Regions from separate parts of the Metabacillus dongyingensis genome, predicted to be linked through region 4. Evidence: predicted binding sites of a transcription regulator. Region 4 holds the regulator's gene; each other region holds the start of a gene.
The links. Region 4 encodes Rex, which represses fermentation and respiration genes when NADH is low (regulators of the CRP and FNR family bind a similar motif). Its sites were predicted from a motif close to TTGTGAAATATTTCACAA; they were not measured.
Positions count from the first base shown of each region.

Region 1: yumC (ferredoxin--NADP reductase 2) is a predicted target of Rex. The motif match lies at 959-976, and genes of this name have one in related genera.
Region 2: K8L98_RS22465 (L-lactate dehydrogenase) is a predicted target of Rex. The motif match lies at 1,701-1,718, and genes of this name have one in related genera.
Region 3: K8L98_RS09900 (cytochrome ubiquinol oxidase subunit I) is a predicted target of Rex. The motif match lies at 1,711-1,728, and genes of this name have one in related genera.

Region 1 is NZ_CP082944.1:4,317,591-4,320,755, forward strand. Features, by position in the region: gene K8L98_RS21450 (NAD(P)/FAD-dependent oxidoreductase) at 1-857, opposite strand, end outside; gene yumC (ferredoxin--NADP reductase 2) at 1,247-2,242, shown strand; gene K8L98_RS21460 (hypothetical protein) at 2,452-3,165, opposite strand, start outside.
Region 2 is NZ_CP082944.1:4,529,064-4,532,228, reverse strand. Features, by position in the region: gene K8L98_RS22470 (heavy metal translocating P-type ATPase) at 1-526, shown strand, start outside; gene K8L98_RS22465 (L-lactate dehydrogenase) at 727-1,677, opposite strand; gene K8L98_RS22460 (ammonium transporter) at 1,949-3,165, shown strand, end outside.
Region 3 is NZ_CP082944.1:2,002,071-2,005,235, reverse strand. Features, by position in the region: gene K8L98_RS09905 (cytochrome d ubiquinol oxidase subunit II) at 1-296, opposite strand, end outside; gene K8L98_RS09900 (cytochrome ubiquinol oxidase subunit I) at 312-1,640, opposite strand; gene K8L98_RS09895 (gamma-glutamylcyclotransferase family protein) at 1,771-2,631, opposite strand; gene K8L98_RS09890 (ATP-binding protein) at 2,647-3,165, opposite strand, start outside.
Region 4 is NZ_CP082944.1:266,223-269,387, forward strand. Features, by position in the region: gene K8L98_RS01535 (ABC-F family ATP-binding cassette domain-containing protein) at 1-870, opposite strand, end outside; gene moaC (cyclic pyranopterin monophosphate synthase MoaC) at 1,024-1,539, shown strand; gene K8L98_RS01545 (redox-sensing transcriptional repressor Rex) at 1,536-2,177, shown strand; gene K8L98_RS01550 (twin-arginine translocase TatA/TatE family subunit) at 2,195-2,371, shown strand; gene tatC (twin-arginine translocase subunit TatC) at 2,390-3,139, shown strand.

The sequences.
Region 1 (3,165 bases), 1.0 Mb from region 4:
ACCTTTACACGCCCGCGCATGTTTTCAAAGCCAGCTTCTTCAACGATGCTGTTTCCGCGCACACCTGCTGCCCATACAACTGTATCAGATTTAATTTCTTCCATTACGTCATCTTTTGCAACAATGATGCCGTCTTCAACACATTCTTTAATGGCTGTGCCGATTTTGAATTCTACACCTTTACGCTCTAAGTGGTTTACAGCGTATTCTACTAGCTCTGGATCAAATCCAGGAAGAGCTGTTGGAGCAGCTTCTACACAGATGATGCGTACTTTCTTATGATCAACATCGTACTCACGGCAAAGCTCAGGAACACGGTTAGCAAGCTCTCCAAGGAATTCGATGCCAGTGAAGCCAGCTCCGCCCACAACGATTGCAAGGCGCTGATCGCGCTTTACTTCTTCAGTGTTGTAAGTAGCGAATTGATATTCGATATGCTCGCGCAATTGACGCGCTGCATTAATGTTTGTAATACCGAAAGCGTACTCTTTCAAGCCTTTGATACCGAATGTTTCTGGATGAGATCCAAGAGAAATCACTAGGTAGTCATACTCAAGCTCGCCATTTGAAAGAACAATTTTCTTTTCATCTTTGTTGATGGAAACAACTGTTTCTTTCACAAATTTTACACGGCTGTTATCAATAACATCCTTGACTTGGTATCTTGCTTTATCATGATGCAATGTACCTGCTGAAGCTTCATGAAGCCATGTTGTTTCATAGTGATAATCATTTTTGTTAACCAGTGTAAGATCTGCTTCGTTTACACCAATCATTTTTTGAAGACGTGTAACTGCCATTAATCCGCCGTAACCTGCACCTAAAACTACTATTTTGGGCTTTCTCAACCGAATCACATCCACCTTTTTTTTGAATTTGCTGTAAAGAATGAAATAATTTCAATACTAATTATCTTCCGCTGCTTCACAACATTTTATTTTGTTTTGCCTAAAAAAGTATGTGAAAATGTTCACTTAACTTTTCAAAATGATACTGAAAACTCTGTGAGTAGTAATATAGAATATAAATAATGCCTATATTACATAATAGCATCTGCATTATATTTTTCAAGACCAAATTGAAGGATTAGAAACGTTAAGAATTTTACAAAAATAAAAACATTCTCTATAATAATCATATTCATCATACAAGCACATCTCTTTACTCAATTACCAGATGAAATTGTTAAAGAGGTATGATATGTTATAATTAAGAATTATTATCAATTACAATCGGGGGGATATTTGTGAAGGAAGACACAAAAGTATACGATATTACGATCATTGGCGGCGGACCTGTCGGTTTGTTCACTGCATTTTACGGCGGTATGCGCCAGGCTTCTGTTAAAATCATCGAAAGTTTGCCGCAGCTCGGCGGTCAGCTTTCTGCCTTATATCCTGAAAAATACATATATGATGTTGCAGGATTTCCTAAAGTGCGCGCACAGGAGCTGGTAAACAATTTAAAAGAGCAAATGGCCAAGTTTGAGCAGACAGTTTGTCTCGAGCAAGCAGTTGAAACGGTTGAAAAACAGGCTGACGGCGTGTTTAAATTAACAACTGATCAAGAAGTTCACTATTCTAAAACGATTATCATTACTGCAGGAAACGGTGCGTTCCAGCCCCGAAAAATTGAACTTGAAGAAGCTGCTTCATTTGAAAAAGCAAATCTTCATTACTTCATTGATGATTTAAATCAATTTGCCGGCCAGAGAGTTCTTATTTGCGGAGGCGGAGATTCTGCTGTTGACTGGGCACTTATGCTAGAGCCAATTGCTGAAAAAGTAACACTTGTTCATAGAAGAGATAAGTTCCGTGCTCATGAGCATAGTGTCGAAAACCTGAATAACTCAAAAGTTCAAGTTCTCACTCCTTTCGTTCCAAAAGAATTAACAGGTGCAGGTAATATTGAACAAGTAGTCTTAGAAGAAGTGAAAGGCGAACGCAAAGAAGTCATAGATGTTGACTCTGTCATCGTGAATTTTGGATTTGTCTCATCACTTGGCCCAATCAAAAACTGGGGTCTTGAAATTGAGAAAAACTCAATTGTAGTTAACAGCAAGATGGAAACAAACGTTGAAGGCATCTATGCTGCGGGCGACATCTGCACATATGAAGGAAAAGTAAAACTGATCGCAAGCGGTTTTGGTGAAGCTCCAACTGCTGTTAATAATGCGAAAGCTTATATGGATCCAAAAGCAAGAGTTCAGCCGCTTCACAGCACAAGCTTGTTTGAAAAATAATAAGAAAATCGGATGACCTTGGTTAACACAGGTATGACAGATGCCATCCAGTGAGAAGCCCGGGTTTGACATTTTTTTGGCGAAGCCGTTCAGACGGAGGAGCCAGGCGCTTCCGCTGGCCCTTAATGTGCAAAACTTTATATTCCTACAATAAAAAGAGGAAAGCGGTCTGCTTTTCCTCTTTTTTATTGGAATAAACGCTGCATGACTTACTGCTGCCAGTAATAGCTGTATGGATTGTAATAAACCGGCTGATTCCATTGCTGGTATCTTTGGCCGCCAAACGGTATTCCGCTTTGATCACCTCCAGGAATTTGACCAAAAGGACTTCCCTGACCGTCCTGCATTCCTCCAGGTTGACCCATTCCCGGCATTTGACCGAATGGACTTCCCTGACTGCCCTGCATTCCTCCAGGTTGACCCATTCCCGGCATTTGGCCGAATGGACTTCCCTGACCGCTCTGCATTCCTCCAGGTTGACCCATTCCCGGTATTTGACCGAATGGACTTTCCTGACCGCCCTGCATTTCTTCAGATTGACCCATTCCCGGCATTTGACCGAATGGACTTTCCTGACCGCCCTGCATTTCTCCCGATTGGCCCATTCCCGGCATTTGTCCGAATGGACTTTCCTGATCGCCCTGCATTTCTTCAGGTTGACCCATTCCCGGCATTTGACCGACTTCCTGATCGCCTTCTGTCCCGCCGTTTTGTACTTCTGATTCTTGAGGAGCCTCTTCTTCCATTTTTGGAGGTTCAGGCATCACTTCAAAGGATTTTATATCATTCACATTCGCCTGACTTGTCGTTAATTGGGGAAATGACAAAATAAACACTGCACCTGATTGTTTATCTAAGTAGAATATAAATGCCTCTTTTTCCGTACCGTTTGTAAAGGTTAATTTTACCCATTTATATAGGCC
Region 2 (3,165 bases), 790 kb from region 4:
GCAGTTAAAAGAGCTCGGTATTCAAAAAACCATCATGCTGACGGGTGATCATGCAAATACAGCTGCAGCGATCGGTAACCAGTTAGAAGTGTCTGAGATTTATGCTGAGCTGCTTCCTCAGCATAAACTGGATGCAGTGAAAAAGATGCAAAGGGAATACGGGGCAGCTGCAATGGTTGGGGATGGCGTAAATGATGCTCCTGCCCTTGCTGCAGCTTCAGTTGGAATCGCGATGGGAGGAGCCGGGACGGATACCGCTCTTGAAACAGCAGATGTTGCCTTAATGGGGGATGATCTGAAAAAGCTGCCATTTGCAATTGAACTCAGCCGCAAAACGCTTGTTATCATTAAGCAGAACATTGCCTTCGCCTTAGGACTCAAATTGCTTGCTTTACTTCTGGTCGTTCCGGGGTGGCTGACGCTTTGGATCGCGATCTTTGCAGATATGGGAGCTACATTGCTAGTTACGTTAAATGGATTACGGCTTTTAAGAGTGAAAGGAAAGAGAGATAGCCAGATACTTTGAAAGTATGAACTCCTTAGGGGTTCATGCTTCTTTTTTGTATGCAGCTGGCTAGAAAAAGAATGGCGCCTAAAATAGAATAAAATGCGCTAATAACAGCTTGAAAGCAAAAAAAGAAAACTCCAGCTTCTGAAGCCGGAGCATAAATAGCCGTTTGCCTTTTTATAGCTGGTAAGAGAGTTGACTGAAGTTACCCAGCTTTTCTAGTCAAAATGTGGAGCCAGTATTTCCTTCAATATCGCTGCACTGTTTTTAAATTTATTCTGTTCCTCAGCGTTTAGATCAAGCTCAATAATCTCGCGAATCCCCTCGCGGTTAATTACAGCTGGAACACCGATATAGACATCGTTTTCACCGTAATGGCCATCAAGATAGGCAGAAACGGTCAGAACACAGTTTTCATTATGAAGGATTGCCTTCGTAATGCGGACAAGTCCCATTGCAATTCCATAATAGGTTGCGCCCTTTCGACTTATAATTTGATAGGCTGCATCTCTGACGTTCTTAAAAATTTCATCTAAATCTTCTTTTTTAAAGGCTTTGTTTCGTTCAATCATCTTCATGACAGGGATCCCGCCGATATCCGCAGCGCTGTAAACAGGAAGCTCGCTGTCTCCATGTTCACCGATTATGTAGGCATGCACGTTATTTGGAGCAATTTTAAAATAATCGCCCAGCAGGTAGCGAAAGCGGGAAGTATCAAGGATGGTTCCTGAACCTATCACGCGTTCTTTCGGCAAGCCGCTGTATTTCCAGGTTGCGTAGGTCAGGATATCCACTGGATTGGCTGCTACTAGAAAAATCCCCTGAAAACCGGATTTCATAACGCTTTCGGTAATTTCTTTGAATATAGCCAGGTTTTTTGCTACTAGATCGAGGCGGGTTTCGCCTTTCTTCTGGTTGGCTCCTGCACAAATGACAACAATATCTGCGTGTTTGCAATCCTCGTATTCTCCGAGGCGGATGGCGGCAGGATTTGGCGCAAACACTTTTCCGTGATTAAGATCCATTACATCCCCAAGCGCTTTTTCGGCATCAGCATCAATTAAAATGAGTTCATCAGCCATTCCTTGATTCATGAGAGCAAATGCGCAGCTGGATCCGACAAAACCGGTTCCAACTAAGACTACACGGTTTATCTTTTCTTGTGTCATTGTGCAACACCCTTTTCAATGGATTGTGAAATAATTCACAATATAATGTTACCTTATTTAGGAAGAAATGTCTATTGTAAAAGCAACCTATCTGCGATTTTTCAAATTCTTTATTCATTAAAAACATGTAAGGTTTTTTGACGTGAAGTTATAAAAATTTTTAGAAAATTGGTTGACTAAAGAAAAATATACGATAAAATAGAAAATAATAAACTCATGTTATATTTTATAACATATCATGTTATAAAAAGAGCAATAGGGGGACGTTAAATTGGATTCTATCTATTTGTTAAATAGTTTATGGGTGGTTTTAGGGGCGATCTTAGTTATTCTCATGCAGGGCGGGTTCATTTTGCTTGAGGCGGGATCTACACGCATGAAAAATGCCGGTCATATTGCCGGGAAGACGATCTTTACGTTTGGTCTTGCATCCCTTGTGTTTTGGGCAGTGGGCTTTGGGTTTATTTTTGGCGATAATGCTAATTTCCTTGTCGGTTTATCCCACTTTTTCTATTCAGGATATGAGCTTGAAGGGATGAATCTTTCTTCCGCTGTATTCTTTATATTTCAGCTTGCATTTGCCGGTATTGCGATTACGATTGCCCTTGGCGGGTTTGCCGAGCGGGCGAAGCTATCAATCTATCTTGTCTTTACGGTGCTGTTCTCAGCTCTTGTCTATCCTGTAGTTGCACACTGGATCTGGGGCGGAGGCTGGCTTGCTGAGCATGGCAAACAGGATTTTGCAGGCTCTACAGTAGTGCATTTAACGGGAGCAATGGCTGCATTTGCGGCGACAATTTTGCTGAAGCCCCGAATTGGGAAATTCAATCAGGATGGTTCTGCCAATAACATTTTTGGGCATAATCAGGTGTTTACGGCTTTAGGCGTTTTGCTGCTTTGGATTGGCTGGTTTGGATTTAATGCGGCAAGCACGCTTGGAGTAGAGGATGGATTTTTCGGATATGTTGCTCTGAATACTAATCTTGCAGCAGCAGCCGGTGCTGTCGCAGCGCTCATCGTTTCATGGGCGGTGCTTGGGAAATCAGATGTGCCGACAATGCTGAACGGGGCACTCGCGGGTCTTGTAGCGATTACAGCATCCTGTGCGTTTGTTGATACATGGGCGGCTGTTCTCATCGGTTTTATCGCTGGAATCCTGGTTTTCTATAGTGTGAGATTCTTTGAAAAGAGAAAAATAGACGATCCAATCTACGCCTTATCCGTTCATGGTGCAGCAGGGGTTTGGGGTACGATTTCAACAGGGTTTTTCGCAACACCAGAACTGGCGACAGTTGGAAAGCCAGGATTATTGTATGGCGGAGGCTTTGAACAATTAGGTGTTCAGATTATGGGGGTCGGGGTATCCGGAGCTTATGCTTTTATTGTTTCGTTTATCATTCTCTTTGCTGCTAAAAAGCTGATGGGCGGTCTTCGTGTAACGGAAGAAGAAGAAATTATGGGGCTTGATATGAGTGAGCATGGAAGTTA
Region 3 (3,165 bases), 1.7 Mb from region 4:
CGGATCGCGATTAAAACCAGCGCTATGCTGCCTGGAACCAGCAGTGCTGTACCATAATAATACGCTGTTTGCGGAAAAAAACCGACGATCCCCACAAAAAAGAAGACGAAGAAGACATTTGTTACTTCCCACACCGGCGACAAATAACGGCTGATTAAGTTATTTACGATATCATCCCGCTTTGTCAGCTGGGCGTAAAAAGCAAAGAAACCAGCTCCAAAATCTATAGAAGCAACAATTAAATAACCGTAAAGAAAAACCCACAGAACCGTCATTCCAACGATTGGAATATCCATTTAGACTTCTCCCTCCTATTTAAACCGGTACTCTAGCTCCGCTTCTGCCGGATTTTCTTTAAACATTCGTTTTAACACAATAATGCAAAGTGTTCCGAGCAAGGTGTACAGGCCAAAAAACAGTACAAACATTAACCCTACATGATCAGATGTCGTTGCTCCTTCAGCAACCTTCATATAACCTCTGAGAATCCATGGCTGACGTCCTACCTCGGCAAAAATCCAGCCTGCTTCGATTGCAACCATGGAAAGAGGTCCCGCAGCTACAATCGGCCATAAAAGCCTTGATTGGAAACCATTCAGCCTTTTTATTTTTCCAAATAAAACAAACAGCATAGACAGTCCCAGGCCGAACATCCCAATAGTGACCATTACATCAAACATATAGTGAATCCATAGAGGAGGTCTTAAATCTTCTTCTATTTCATTTAATCCTGTTACTTCTGCATTAAAATCACTGAATGATAAGAAACTGAGCATTTTAGGAACTCTTATTTCATTGGTGATTTCCCCTTTTTCATTCAGTGTACCGTATAAAATTAAATCAGCTCCGGCTTCTGTTTCAAAATGCCACTCCCCTGCTGCAAGCTTTTCAGGCTGATGCTCCGCCAAAAATTTTGCAGAGAGATCACCAGCGAGAGCCGTACCAAGCGAAAAGAAAAGAGCCGAGACCATTGTCACCTGCAAGGCTTTACGGTGATAGTCTGTTCTTCTTCCTTTAATGATCATAAAAGCAGTTATAGCAGCGAGCACAAAGGCTGAAGTCATATAGGAAGACATCAGCACATGAAAGACTTTTGAAGGTGCTGCAGGATTAAACATTGCAGCAATCGGATCGATGCCCGTAATCGTTCTGCCCTTCAGCGTAAATCCCTGAGGAGTATTCATGAAAGCATTGACGGTGGTAATAAACACGGCAGACATCGATGATCCTATCATAATCGGAATGGAGATAAGCCAGTGGTAAATTGGTTTTTTAAACCTGTCCCATGTGTAAAGATAAATCCCCAAAAAGATTGCCTCAAAGAAAAAAGCGAATGTTTCCATAAAAAGCGGCAAGGCAATCACCTGGCCGGCAATTTCCATGAAACTAGGCCATAATAAAGATAACTGCAATCCAATACATGTTCCTGTAACGACACCCACTGCCACTGTCACAACAAAGCCCCTCGTCCAGCGTCTTGCCAGCAGGATATAGTGCGGATCGTTTTTCCTGATTCCCATCCACTCTGCAATAGATATTAAAACAGGAACTCCGACTCCAATTGTTGCAAAAATAATGTGGAAGGCAAGTGTCAATGTCGTAAGCATCCGGCTAAGTATGACGCTATCGAGTTCAGCCAAAGGGCCACATCTCCTTTTATTGTTCTAATGATCTTATATCACAGTTTCCCCAAAGTAAAACATGCCAAGATTGTGATGTGATGAACAAATTTTGAAATCATAATCAGCAAAGAAGATTTCTCTTTGCTGATTATGGTTTATATTCAGGAAGAGCAGCCATATATGCCCGGATTTTTTCAATATACTCCTCTCCGAGTCTGCTTTTTGCACCTCTTAATATTTCTGTTGAGTAGTGGCCAGGCGGGCGGAACTCTTCTTTTTTCTGAACCACTGTAAAAGTAAGGCACTGCTCATAAACCACTCCGCCCGTTTCCACCTTAATGAAGGCTGGACGATACAATTTAGAATCAACACCTTCACGCATGTAAAGATAGTCCACCGCTTCCTCAGGTACACGGTATAAAATGCCCTCAGCCCCTCCGCCATCTTCAACGATGTCAGCGCGGCCCCCATCTTCCATCGTAACTGTGAATTTAACAGAATACTTTTCTGCTTTTCCTCCGCCGATTACATCGGCAAAATGATGATCAACAGCCGCTTTTTGAAATCGTTCGGTATCCATACACGAACCATAAGCAAAATAAAACGTTTCAGCTGGCGGATTCAAGATAAACTGATATTCTTTCCAGTCTCCGCTCTTTATTTTTTTCATTGTATCAGCCTGTTCCGGCTTTATGACATAACAAAAAGCATCATATTCCATTTTATCTGTATAGACACGGATTGGCACAAATTCGAACAGATTGTCATCTGCTTCAGGTCCATTGTACCCTTCTAGTACATGAACTTCAGGAAGCAGTTCCTCATCAATTTCATAGAGTTCTCCGTAAACTGTTTCCTGTTCCACAGTCATCGCAGGATAGCCGTCATTCGAATCATACAGCGATCCATTTGTCCACGCCTGTTCGGCAATACATGTTCTATCCTTTAAAAAATGATGATTTTTCTCCATATAGCGAAGTGTCCCATAAACAAATAAATGACAGTTCATCTTACCATTCTCCTCTTAAACTGGTTCTAATATCGTATGGCGATTCACAACTGGCAGTACAACCTCGAAGATAGTCCCCTTATTTAAGCTGCTGTTTACATTGATATGGCCATAGTGATCTTTTATTATCCTTAAGCAAACGGTCAGACCAAGACCAGTCCCTTTTTCTTTTGTAGAAAAGAATGGTTCGCCAAGTTTTGAGATTTTTTCTTTTGGTATCCCCATACCATCATCTTCAATTGCTATGATCACATATTCCCCTTTCAGTCTGCAGCTCATGTGGATATTTCCTCCATCAGGCAGTGCTTCAATCGCGTTTTTAATTAGATTGATAAATACCTGTTTTAATTGATTTTCATCACATTCCACTATAATTTCTGTTGAGGGCAAACTTTTTTCAATCTGGATATTATGTAAAATGGCATTGGATTCAATCAGTACAGCCACTTGGTCCAAAATGGAAATCATATTCTTTTCCCTGAAATGAATCGCCTGCGGTTTGGCCAAGACAAGCATTTCACTAAGAACCAGCTC
Region 4 (3,165 bases):
GCGTTTTGTAGTTGACGCTCTGGCCATATTTTTCTGAATGAAATCTTTTAATTTGGCCACTTCATCCTGCTGTTTTTCGTACAGCTTTAATTCGCGCTCAAAGTTTTCAGCGCTTTGCTCAAGGTAGCGGCTGTAGTTGCCGATGTATTTGATGCTTGTACTCCTGGAGATTTCGTAGACCTGGTTCACTACTTTATCAAGAAAATAGCGGTCATGGGAAACGATTAAAATCGCTCCGCTGTAGCCTTGAAGATATTGCTCAAGCCAGGACAGCGTTTCAATATCCAGGTGGTTTGTCGGCTCATCCAGAACTAATAAGTCAGGACTCGTCAAAAGCAGCTTTCCAAGGGCAAGGCGCGTTTTCTGGCCTCCGCTCAAACGCTGGATAGGAGAAGAGACATCGAAATCCGCGAATCCCAGACCATGAAGAACAGAACGAATATCTGCCTCATATTGATAGCCGCCTTTTTCTTTAAACTCAATTTGCAGACGGTCGTATTCTTTTAAATATTGTTCAAATTCCCGCTTTGCGGGATCTGTATTGGCCATTTTTTGTTCAAGATCACGCATGGATTGCTCCATATCTTTTAAAAATTGAAACACAGAAACCATTTCATCCCAAATAGATAGATTAGATTCGAGACCTGTATCCTGCGCAAGGTACCCAATCGTCACATCTTTTGGCTTGATAATCTCTCCGGATTCGTAAGAAAGCTGACCCGCAATAATTTTGAGCAGGGTTGATTTACCGGCCCCGTTCCGTCCGACAAGGGCAATTTTATCCCGTGTTTGAACTTCAAGTTTGATATTCGATAATATAAGATCAGCTGCAAAATATTTCGTCAGCTGGTTTATTTGTAGCAAAATCATGTATTTTCACCTCAGGCTATGATAATTTAAGTGTAGCTTATAGAAGAGTGAGCCGCAATGATTGTACCTTTCCTGGTGCGAACATTTGTCACAATAAGTAAAAAGACAGATTAGTAAAAATAGTGTATAGTCTAGTATGAGGGGCGTTAAAAGATGTCAAATTTTACTCATTTTAACCAGCAGGGCAGAGCCAAAATGGTTGATATATCGAACAAACATGATTCTGTGCGCACCGCTGTTGCAGTTTCAAGCGTTGTTATGAAGGAACATGTCTATGAACAAATCGTGAATCACAAGCTTCAAAAAGGGGACGTGCTGGCGGTCGCACAGGTGGCCGGCATTATGGCTGCTAAAAACACATGGAATATTATTCCAATGTGTCATCCGATTCCGCTCAAGGGAATCGATATTGAGTTTGAATGGAAAAAAGAAAACGGCCTTTTCCATCTGATGATAGCTGCAGCTGTGAAAACAACAGGAAGTACAGGTGTGGAAATGGAAGCGCTAACTTCCGCTTCTGTCTGCGCCCTGACCGTATATGATATGTGTAAAGCACTTGATAAAGGGTTAATCATCGGACCTGCCTATCTGTCTGTAAAAACAGGCGGAAAAAGCGGGGATTATACACGAGATGAACCTGTAGCTTTGAATGTGGGGGATAGAACGTGAACAACATCGAACAATCGAAAATTCCGCAAGCTACTGCTAAGCGCTTGCCTTTATACTATCGTTTTTTAAAGAATCTGCATGCATCAGGCAAGCAGCGTGTTTCTTCTGCGGAGCTGAGTGATGCTGTGAAAGTGGATTCTGCCACGATCCGCAGGGATTTTTCCTACTTTGGAGCCCTTGGGAAAAAAGGATATGGGTATAATGTTAATTATCTTCTTTCTTTTTTCAGAAAAACGCTCGATCAGGATGAGGTGACGAAGGTTACCTTAATTGGTGTCGGTAATCTCGGCACTGCCTTTTTGCATTATAATTTTACGAAGAACAATAATACGTTAATCTCACTTGCCTTTGATGTCGACGAGAAAAAAATCGGCACTGAAATCGGCGATGTTCCTATTTATAATTTGGCTGATCTTGAAGAACACCTGCCTGAGGATGTGACCGTGGCTATTTTAACGGTTCCGGCACAAGCTGCCCAGCCCATTACGGACAGGCTGATTGCAAAGGGAATTAAAGGAATTCTTAATTTTACTCCTGCGAGATTAAATGTACCGGAGGAAATCAGAATTCATCATATTGATTTAGCAGTAGAGCTGCAATCGCTCGTGTACTTTTTGAAGCACTATCCTAACGCTTAAGAATTGAGGTGAATGATATGCCTAATATCGGTTTTGGAAGTTTGCTGCTGATCGTCTTTGCAGCACTATTAATCTTTGGGCCAAAGAAGCTGCCTGAGCTTGGTAAAGCAATTGGCAACTCATTGCGTGAATTTAAGCATGCAACGAAGGGTCTGGCGGACGACGATGAAGATAAAAAGAAAGAAGAGAAGTAAGATAGGATGAAAGCTGTCATGAAACAAAACGAAATGTCGGTTATCGATCACATTGCTGAGCTTCGGAAAAGGCTGATCATTACAGTCTTTTTCCTTTTCCTCTCTGTGATTGCCGGCTTTTTATTAGCAAAGCCGATTATCATCTATTTACAGCATACGAATGAAGCTCAGAGTTTAACGCTGAATTCATTCCGAATGACCGATCCGCTTATGGTCTATATGCAATTCGCGTTTATCATTGCCTTTATTATTACATCGCCGATCATCCTCTATCAGCTATGGGCATTTGTAAGCCCTGGCCTCTACGAAAAGGAAAGAAGGGTCACACTGAGCTATATTCCAATTTCTATTGGACTGTTTCTCGCAGGCATCAGCTTTTCGTATTTTTTGCTCTTTCCATTTGTCGTGGATTTCATGGAGCGTATGTCCAATGATTTAGAGATTAATCAAGTCATTGGAATCAACGAATACTTTCAGTTTTTAATTCAGCTGACAGTGCCATTTGGACTGCTGTTTCAGCTTCCGGTTGTTATTATGTTCTTAACGAGGCTCGGCATTGTCACACCGATGTTCCTCGTGAAAATCCGAAAATATGCGTACTTCATTCTGCTTGTTATTGCAGCGTTAATTACACCGCCGGAGCTTGTCTCGCATCTAATGGTTTCCGTACCGCTGTTTATCCTGTATGAAATAAGCATTGTTGTCTCAAGGTTTGCTTACCGCAAGGCGCAGCGGACTCAGTTTGAAGAAGCAAATAAAGAAGGGTGATCCTGTCTGCAGGACCACCCTTTTTT